Regions from separate parts of the Burkholderia sp. BC1 genome, predicted to be linked through region 3. Evidence: predicted binding sites of a transcription regulator. Region 3 holds the regulator's gene; each other region holds the start of a gene.
The links. The regulator FliA, encoded in region 3, starts transcription of late flagellar genes. The targets are predictions, from matches to a motif close to CTAAAGTTTNNNNNNNNNNNGCCGNTA.
Positions count from the first base shown of each region.

Region 1: the regulator FliA is predicted to act here: its motif matches at 1,264-1,290, upstream of flgM (flagellar biosynthesis anti-sigma factor FlgM).
Region 2: the regulator FliA is predicted to act here: its motif matches at 1,708-1,734, upstream of bcsB (cellulose biosynthesis cyclic di-GMP-binding regulatory protein BcsB).

Region 1 is NZ_JBQYLP010000001.1:85,907-89,174, reverse strand. Features, by position in the region: gene ACSHSS_RS00455 (M24 family metallopeptidase) at 1-342, shown strand, start outside; gene ACSHSS_RS00450 (flagella synthesis protein FlgN) at 410-850, opposite strand; gene flgM (flagellar biosynthesis anti-sigma factor FlgM) at 896-1,234, opposite strand; gene flgA (flagellar basal body P-ring formation chaperone FlgA) at 1,335-2,501, opposite strand; gene flgB (flagellar basal body rod protein FlgB) at 2,703-3,191, shown strand; gene flgC (flagellar basal body rod protein FlgC) at 3,232-3,268, shown strand, end outside.
Region 2 is NZ_JBQYLP010000024.1:68,782-72,049, forward strand. Features, by position in the region: gene ACSHSS_RS14245 (acyclic terpene utilization AtuA family protein) at 1-937, shown strand, start outside; gene ACSHSS_RS14250 (AtuA-related protein) at 934-1,245, shown strand; gene ACSHSS_RS14255 (hypothetical protein) at 1,357-1,647, shown strand; gene bcsB (cellulose biosynthesis cyclic di-GMP-binding regulatory protein BcsB) at 1,858-3,268, shown strand, end outside.
Region 3 is NZ_JBQYLP010000029.1:52,296-55,563, reverse strand. Features, by position in the region: gene flhF (flagellar biosynthesis protein FlhF) at 1-527, shown strand, start outside; gene ACSHSS_RS16340 (MinD/ParA family ATP-binding protein) at 520-1,341, shown strand; gene ACSHSS_RS16335 (RNA polymerase sigma factor FliA) at 1,364-2,098, shown strand; S-adenosyl-L-homocysteine riboswitch at 2,269-2,383, shown strand; gene ahcY (adenosylhomocysteinase) at 2,415-3,268, shown strand, end outside.

The DNA.
Region 1 (3,268 bases), on a different contig from region 3:
GGGCACGGCACCGGACACGGCGTCGGCATCCACGTGCACGAAGGCGGCGTGCGTTTCGCGCCGGGCGCGCCCTACGGGCTCGTGCCGAACGCGGTGATTTCGGTGGAGCCCGGCATCTACGTGCCGGGCAAGGGCGGCGTGCGGATCGAGAACATCGTCATCATCCGCCCGAGCGAGCGCGAGCCGGACAAGGTGCGCTTCGAGAATCTCGTTGCGGTCGGCTACGACTGGGATCTGATCGATCTGGCGCTGCTCGACGACGACGAGCGTGCGTATCTGCGCGACTACGAGCGGATGTGCGTGGAGCGCGGCACGCAGGTGACGGCGTGTCCGCTGCTGTAGGTTTGTCAGGGTGCGGCTCGGCGCAGCCGCCGCGCGCGACGCGGCGCTCGCCGGCCGTCTCGGCGCATCAGCGCATCAGCGCCGACACGCGTCCGTCCGGCCCGTACACGCCGGCCGGCGCGGGGGCCGAGCGCAGCACGGCGAGCGCGCGCTCGTTGTAGTCCATCCGGATCCGGATCAGCATTCCGTTGTTCGCGTTCGCGCGGCGCGCGCGTTCGGCGGCCTGCTGCAACAGCGTCCAGCAGCCCGCGAGGCGCGTGTCGCGCTCCGCGGCGAGATCCATGCCCTTCTTGCCGGCCGGAAAGCCGAGCGCCGCGAGCTGCGTGTCGCGCGTGCGCTCGAGCTGCGCGAGCCGGTCGAGCAGCGCGGTCTTCTTCTCGACGATGTCGGGCAGCATCGCGAGCGGCTCGGCCGTCGTCAGCGCCTTTTCCTCATACGCGAGCAGCGACGCGAACGCTTCGACCGTCGCGTGCTCGTCGTTGACCGTGGCCAGCAGTTCTTCTCTCATCGCGTGATGCTCGTCGCGCCGGGCGCCGGCAAACCGGGAACCGGCTCAGTTGCCGCGCGGCCGCTGCTGCTGCAGCAGTTCGCGCGCGGTGTTCAGCACGCCGTCGGCGATCTTGTTCGCGTCGATCGTCAGCGTGCCGTCCTTCAATGCGTCCTTGATCGACTGGACGAGGCCCATGTCGATGTCCGCGCCGCCGGAGGCCGACTGCGCGCGCAACTGGCCCGACAGACCGGACAGGTTCACGGTCGCGTCGCCGCCGGCGGACCCGGCGTCGGACGCCTGCGGCGCCGTCGACGCGGCCGCGCCGGATTGCGGGCGAGCGGCGCCGTTGCCGGTGCTGGCCGGCGCGACGGGGCTCGGGTTCGGAGTGGTATCGATTTTCACGATGGCGTTCCTGTACGGTTTGACCCAGATAACGGCAGGTGCGGCCCGAACTTTAGCATCGCGCGCTCGAAATTCTCCGAATAAACAATCCTTTGCATTCTTATAGCGGGATCTCCACCGTCCCCGCGTCCTTCACGATCGCGGTGACGATCTGGCCCGCCGCCATCCGGACCCTGACCGACTGGCCGGGCGCCGCATTCGCGAGCGCGCTGCCTTCGGCCGAAATCGTGAAGCCGGGCCCGGCCGCGACGACGCGCACCGTCTGCCCGGCCGATACCGACGCCGCGCTCTTCAGCATGTCCTGCCGCAGCGGCAGCCCGGCCGCGATCCGCGCGAGCGCGGTCGCGCCGATCGCTTGCGCGGGATCGGTGATCACCGCGAGCGGCAGCACCGTCAGATCGCCGTCGCGCGCGACGAGATCGGCCGCGCTCAGCGGCTCGCCGGGCGCGATCTGCCGCGCGGCGACGTAGTAGGTCGCGTGCACGGTGACTTTCGCCTGCAGATAGACGGTCCACGGCCGCTCGCCCGCGCAGCGCACGCCGACCGTCGTGCGGCCCCAGAGCCGTGCGCCGGTCGGCAGGAACGGCTCGAGCGTCGTGCAGGCGGCGAGCCCGCGCGGGAACGCCGGTGCGACGGTCGCGCTCGTCTTGCCGGGCAGCCCGGCGATCTGCTGCTGCAGGAACGCGAGCGCCGCGCGCCGGATCGTGTCGGGGTCCTGCTGGGCGGGGGCGCCGGCCGATTGCGTCGGCGGCGGCGAAGCGGGTGCGGCTGTCGCGGCCGCGGTGACGGCGGCAGGGCGTGTTGCCGATACGGCGGGTACGGCGCGCGTCGCGAGCGCCGCGCGCGGCGGCGTTTTCACGATGTTCGGCGCCGCGTCCGACGCGCCTGCAACGACCGTCACGATACCGCCCGGATCGGCCGCGCGCGGCGCGGCTGCTGCCGGTGCGACGACGGCTGCATTGCCGCGCGTGCCCGGCGCCGCATCGGCCGGCGCGTTCGCCACGAAATTCACGGGGCCGGCGGGCGTCACATTGCCCGCATCGCGCATCGGCGCGGCACCGTTCGCACCGAGCCGTCCGCCGCTCGCGGCATTCGCGCTCGCGAGTGCGTGCTCGGCCGTGTCGCCGCGTCCGGGAATCACGATCATCCCGTCGTCCGCGTGCGCGACCGCCGCGACGACCGACAGCACGGCGGCGAGCCCGAGCGCGCGCGCACGCCGGCGCTGCATCGGCCGTTCGTCCGTTCCGCGAAGTGCGCCGCCCTTCATCGCCGTGTCCTCGATCCGTTGATCCGCTTCGCATTCTAGGGAGCGCACCCGGCGCGCAAACGATGAATAGAGGGGGGCTTTGCCGCGTTATTCGCACGATTGCCGGTTGCACGCGCCGCCTACCATCGCTGTCATGGAAAAAAGCCTTCCGGGCCCGCGCGGCGCGGCAGGCGTGCAGCGCTTCATCCGGAGGACGCACAGATGCTGGACAAACTCGATGCCGAATTCGCGTTCGGGCGACAGGCGCTCGACGTCCGCGCCTATCGGCAGGAACTGCTGTCGTCGAACATCGCGAACGCGGATACGCCGGGCTATCGGGCACGCGACGTCGATTTCGCGTCGACGCTCGCACGCTCGCTGAAGCAGGCGAACGGCGGACTCGCGCCGAGCAACGCCGCGCAGCTGCCGCTCGCGCAGCCGGCCGGCGTGACGAGCGGGATGACGATGGCCTCGACCGCGCCCGGCCACATGGCCGGCGCCGTGAAGCTGATTCCGACCGGCGGCCCGTCCGACGACTACGGCCGCGCGCAATACCGGATGCCGCTGCAGCCGTCGCTCGACGGCAACACGGTCGATCTCGACGTCGAGCGCGTGCAGTTCGCGAACAACGCGCTGCACTACGAGACCGGGATGACCGTGATGACGCAGCAGATCAAGGCGATGATCGCCGCGATCACGACGAACTCGTGAGCGCGCGCGCCGTTTCCGAACCCGAGCACAAGGAGCCTTCATGCCCTCGTTGATGAACATCTTCGGCGTTGCCGGCT
Region 2 (3,268 bases), on a different contig from region 3:
CGCGTATCGCGAGCGGATCGTCGCCGCCAACGCGTATCTCGGCGCGGCGCCGATCGTCGCGGCGCTCGACGCGGGTGCGGACGTCGTGCTGACGGGGCGCGTCGCCGATCCGTCGCTGTTCGCGGCGCCGCTGATCCACGCGTTCGGCTGGCGCATGGACGACTGGGACACGCTCGGTCAGGCCACGGTCGTCGGCCATCTGCTCGAATGCGCGGGGCAGATCACGGGCGGCTACTTCGTCGATCCCGGCTACAAGGACGTGCCGAATCTCGCGCGGCTCGGGTTTCCGATCGGCGAGGTCGATGCCGACGGCGCGGTCACGATCACGAAGGTCGCGCATGCGGGCGGTCGCGTGAGCGCGGCGACCTGCAAGGAGCAGCTGCTGTACGAGATCCACGATCCGGGGCGCTATCTGCAGCCGGACGTCGTCGCGGACTTCACGCAGGTGAGCATCGTCGAAGCGGCGCGCGATCGTGTGCGCGTGACGGGCGGGCGCGGCGCCGCGCGACCCGACACGCTGAAGGCGTCGGTCGCGTACGTCGACGGCTTCATCGGCGAAGGGCAGATCTCGTACGGCGGCCCGGGCGCGCTCGAGCGCGCGCGGCTGGCGCTCGAGATCGTCCGCGAACGGCTCGCGCTGACCGGCGTCGCGGCGAGCGAGCTGCGCTTCGATCTGATCGGCGTCGATTCGCTGTACGGCGACGTACGAACGGGTGCGGGCGGCGAGCCGGCCGAAGTGCGCGTGCGCGTCGCGGGCCGCGCCGACACGGCGGAACAGGCGGCGCGGATCGGCAACGAGGTCGAAACGCTGTACACGAACGGGCCGGCAGGCGGCGGCGGCGCGTTCAAGTCGACGCGCGAGGTGGTCGCCGTGCAGTCGGTGCTGCTGCCGCGCGACGCGGTGACGCCGTCGTTTTCGTTCGTGGAGGCATCATGAAACTGCGGGAGCTCGCGCATGCGCGCACGGGCGACAAGGGCAATACGCTGAACGTGTCGGTGATCTGCCACGATCCGCGGCACTACGCGCATCTGCGCACGCATCTGAGCGCGGACGCGGTGAAGGCGTGGCTTGCCGGCATCGTGCGCGGCGACGTCGTGCGCTACGAGCTGCCGGCGCTCGCGGCGTTCAACTTCGTGCTGCGCGATGCGCTGGGCGGGGGCGTCACGCGTTCGCTCGCGCTCGATGCGCATGGCAAATCGGTCAGTTCGGCGCTGCTCGCGCTCGAGGTACCCGATCCGGTGTGAGGCGCTGATGCGCGGCGAGCGGCTCGCCGTCGACGAAGCCTTCGGCCGTCTCCCCGGCGACACGATGAGGCCCCCGGATTACGGCCGCGCAACTTACGCCGTGTCGCCGATTTGATCCAGATCACTTTTTCGCACTCAAACCGCGCGCAACGACGCGGGCTTGAGGTAGCATACGCGCCGCCCACGCGGCAGCGCGCACCGGACGACGGTCCGCAACGGACCGCCGCCGGCATGTCGACCCGGCGGGCATCGCCCGACCGCGCCGGCAGCATCATGTTCGTCCCGATCGGCAACCGCGGCGCAATCGTTGCCATTCTTTCTTCGCATACGGTATTTCTGACCGAATCGAGCGTTTTCTCGCTTCGTTGTCCGGAATCCGGCAGCGTTTTGTCCTACTTTTGAGATAACGTGACGAACAGGTGCGCGACGCCGCGACGCGCGCGCCGTACGACGAGCCGGCGGCTAAAGAATCGCCGCGCCGTTTCGATAAATGAATCAAGGCCATTGATGAGGGGAAGCAGACGGGATGTGCACGCACAGGCATAGCCGCTTTGCGCGCGCCGGATCCGGCGTGATCGAGGATTGGACGTCCCGGACCGAACGGAGCGGCGCATGACGCCGGTCGTGTCGCGGTTCGTCCTGCTGGCTGCGGCGGCCGGCACATTCCATGCAGCTGCGCTGGCCGCCGCGACGGCGCCTGGCGGGCAGGCCGTTGCGTCGGCGGCGCCCGGCGCGGCGTCACCGGCCGGGACGGCTGCGCCGCCGTCATCGGTTGCAAGCGCAGCGGCCGGCGCGCCGTCGGCCGCGCTGCCCGCGACGACCGTGCGGTTGCCGTTCGCGTCGCTCGGCGCGTTCGACCCGCTGCGGCTGCGCGGCGCCGACGACGCGCGCACGATCAACGCCGGCGTGCGGCTCGACCGTATCGTGACGGGCGCGCGGCTGCGCCTGACCTATGCGTATTCGCCGTCGCTCGTGTTCCCGATGTCGCACCTGAAGGTGTCGGTCAACGGCGAGGTGATCGCGACCGTCCCGTTCGATGCCGCGCAGGCCGGCCGCACGGTCACGCAGGACATTCCGATCGATCCGCGCTACTTCTCCGATTTCAACCAGATCGGCGTGCGGCTGATCGCGCATTACACGCTCGATCACTGCGAGGATCCCGCCAATTCCGCGCTGTGGGCCGACGTGAGCCCGACGAGCGAACTGATTCTCGACGAGGCGCCGGTGCGTCTGCCGAACGATCTCGCGCTGCTGCCCGCGCCGTTCTTCGACCGCCGCGACAACGGGCTCGTGCGGCTGCCGTTCGTGCTGCCCGCGTCGGCCGATTCGGCGACGCTGCGCAGCGCGGGCGTGCTCGCCTCGTGGTTCGGCGCGCTGGCCGACTATCGGCATGCGCGCTTTCCGGTCACGACGACGCTGCCGTCCGACGATCAGGCGGTCGTGATCGGCACGGCCGCGACGCTGCCGGCCGGCCTTGCGCTGCCGTCGGTGAACGGCCCGCTGCTCGCGGTCGCGGACAACCCGGCCGCGCCGGGCCGCAAGCTGCTCGTTGTCACGGGCCGCACGGCCGCCGAAGTCGACGATGCGGTCGCGACGCTCGTGCTCGGCCGCGCGGCGCTGTCGGGACCGGCGGCGACGGTCGCGCACGTCGATCCGGGTGCGCCGCGCAAGCCGTACGACGCGCCGCGCTGGCTGCCGGTCAACCGGCCGATCGCGTTCCGCGAGCTCGTGTCGGATCCGCGTGCGCTCGAAGTGCGCGGCACCGCGCCGGACGCGATCCGGCTGAACCTGCGCGTGCCCGCCGATCTGCATTCGTGGAACGGTAGCGGCGTACCGATCACGCTGCGCTATCGCTATACGGCGCCGACCGTGCAGGACAATTCGACGCTCGCGGTCGAGATCAACGACCAGCTCGTGAAGTCGTACCGGCTCGCGCCTGCGCGCGCCGAAGATGCGCGCGGCCGCCTGCAGCTGCCGCTGCTGTCGGTGCCGGACGGGCGCGTGACGAGCGACGTCGACATCC
Region 3 (3,268 bases):
TGTCCGAGCTGCGCAACAAGCACATCGTACTGATCGACACGATCGGGATGAGCCAGCGCGACCGCGCGGTGTCCGACCAGATCGCGATGCTGCACGGCGCGAGCACGCCGGTGCAGCGGCTGCTGCTGCTCAACGCGACGAGCCACGGCGACACGCTCAACGAAGTCGTGCAGGCCTATCGCAGCGCCGGCGACCGCGCCGATCTCGCCGGGCCGGACCTGGCCGGGCCTGACCTGGCCGGGCCTGACCTCGCCGGCTGCATCCTGACGAAGCTCGACGAGGCGACGCATCTCGGCGGCGCGCTCGACACCGTGATCCGCTACAAGCTGCCCGTGCACTACGTGTCGACCGGCCAGAAGGTGCCGGAAAACCTGTACGTCGCGACTACGCGCTTCCTGCTGAAGAGCGCGTTCTGCGTGCCGCGCGACGGCTCGCCGTTCGTCCCGCAGGACGACGACATGCCGCTGCTGCTGTCCGCGCTGACCGCCCGTGCGGCCGCCGATCTGCACGAGGTGCGATTTGGATAAACGAACGATCGACCAGGCCGAAGGACTGCGGCGCCTGCTGGCCGGGCGCGGGTCGCGCATCGTCGCGGTGACGGGCGGGCCGACCGGCGTCGGCTGCACGTCGACCGTCGTGAACGTCGCCGCCGCGCTCGCGGCGCTCGGCAAGGACGTGCTCGTCGTCGACGAGCGCGCGGACGTGCATTCGGCCGCCGCGACGCTCGCCGGCGCATGGCTGCGAGACGGCGAGCGCACGCGCGTCGCGGCCGGTTTCTGGCTGTGCGCGAGCGCGCAGGCCGCGCGTGCCGGCTACGGCGATGCGCAGCTGAGCGCCTTCGTCGACGGCCCGGCCGACATCGTGCTGATCGACGCGCAGCTCGGCGCCGACGGCACGCTCTCGACGCTCGCGCGCGAAGCGCACGACGTGCTGATCGTCACGCGCGTGGCCGCGCACGCGATCACCGAAGCGTACGCGTGCATGAAGCGGCTGCATTTCGCGCACGCGACCGCGCAATTCCGCGTGCTCGTGAACCACGTCGGCAGCCATGCCGATGCGAAGACCGCGTTCGACAACCTCGCGGGCGTCGCGAGCCGCTACCTGACCGTGTCGATCGCCGATGCCGGTTGCGTGAGCGCCGATCCGCTCGTCGAGCACGCGCGTGCGCTGACGCGCTGTACGGTCGACGCGTTTCCGTCGTCGCCCGCCGCGCGCGACTACCGAAAGATCGCGGCCGACCTGCTGTACTGGCCGATGCGCCCGCGTGCGGGCACGGGTGCCGCGCGCGAGCTGCGCGGCGGGCAGCCGTCGTACCGGACGGGCGCGGCGCACGCCGCATGAGCGTCACCGGAAGGAGAGAGCCATGATGTACAACGCTCAGGGAAAGATCTCGCAGGCCGACGTGCTCGCGCAGTACGCGCCGCTCGTGCGCCGTCTCGGGCTGCAGCTCGTCGCGAAGATGCCGGCGAGCGTCGATCTCGACGACCTGATCCAGGCCGGCATGATCGGGCTGATGGATGCGGCCGGCCGCTACAAGGAAGACCAGGGCGCGCAGTTCGAGACGTACGCGACGCAGCGGATCCGCGGCGCGATGCTCGACGAGCTGCGCAGCAACGACTGGCTGCCGCGCAGCCTGCGCAAGACTTCGCGTGAAGTCGAACTCGCGGTGCACCAGGTCGAGCAGCGGCTCGGCCGCGCCGCGAGCGAGGCCGAGATCGCGCAGCACCTGAACATGCCGCTCGACGAATACCAGGCGATGCTGCAGGACCTGCACGGCAGCCAGCTCATCTACTACGAGGATTTCGACCGCGCGGCCGACGACGAGCCGTTCCTCGACCGCTATCGCGTCGATCACGCCGATCCGTTGTCGGCGCTGCTCGACGAGCATCTGCGCGGTGCGCTCGTCGAGGCGATCGAGCGGCTGCCCGAGCGCGAGAAGCTGCTGATGTCGCTCTACTACGAGCGCGGACTGAATCTGCGCGAGATCGGCGCCGTGCTCGAGGTCAGCGAATCGCGCGTGTGCCAGCTGCACAGCCAGGCGGTCGCGCGATTGCGCGCGCGGCTGCGCGAGCAGGCGTGGGTCGGCGCGGAAAGCTGAAGCGCCTGCGGGCGGCGGCGCGGCGCATCGCGCCGTTCGCGAGCATCGCGACACGGACCGCCGCGCGCATCTCGATAAAGGGGCGCGCTTCGCGCCGCGGGCCCGCGCCGACGACGATCGACGCGGCCGACACAAGAAATTTCCGTCGCGATTTGCTACAATCGCAGCCGTTTTCCGAGGAGCGTTGCGACGGACCTTCTGCGTCCGCCAGGCTCGGAAGGCTTCACCAGGCAGCCGTGCGGCGACATTCGCGCCGGCCCGCCTCCTGAACGGCGCTCACGTCATCAATTTCTAGAACTTTTTTAGAAAGGAGGGCGTGATGAGCGCCGTTATCGATTCGAAAGCTTCCCAGGATTACGTCGTCGCCGACATGGCACTTGCCGGCTGGGGCCGCAAGGAGCTGAACATTGCCGAGACCGAAATGCCGGGCCTCGTGCAGATCCGCGACGAATACAAGGCGCAGCAGCCGCTGAAGGGCGCGCGCATCGCCGGTTCGCTGCACATGACGATCCAGACCGGCGTGCTGATCGAGACGCTGAAGGCGCTCGGCGCCGACGTGCGCTGGGCTTCGTGCAACATCTTCTCGACGCAGGACCACGCGGCTGCCGCGATCGTCGAAGCCGGCACGCCGGTGTTCGCGTTCAAGGGCGAATCGCTCGACGAATACTGGGAGTTCTCGCACCGCATCTTCGAATGGCCGAACGGCGAATTCGCGAACATGATCCTCGACGACGGCGGCGATGCGACGCTGCTGCTGATCCTCGGCGCGAAGGCCGAGAAGGATCGCTCGGTGATCGCGAAGCCGACCAACGAGGAAGAAGTCGCGCTGTACAAGTCGATCGCGCGCCACCTCGACATCGACGCGAACTGGTACTCGAAGCGCCTCGCGCACATCAAGGGCGTGACCGAAGAAACGACGACCGGCGTGCACCGCCTGTACCAGATGGAAAAGGACGGCCGCCTGCCGTTCCCGGCGTTCAACGTGAACGACTCCGTCACGAAGTCGAAGTTCGACAACCTGTACGGCTGCCGCGAGTCGCTCGTCGACGGCATCAAGCGTGCGACCGACGTGATGATCGCGGGCAAGGTCGCGGTGGTCGCGGGCTACGGCGACGTGGGCAAGGGCTGCGCGCAGTCGCTGCGCGGCCTCGGCGCGACCGTGTGGGTCAC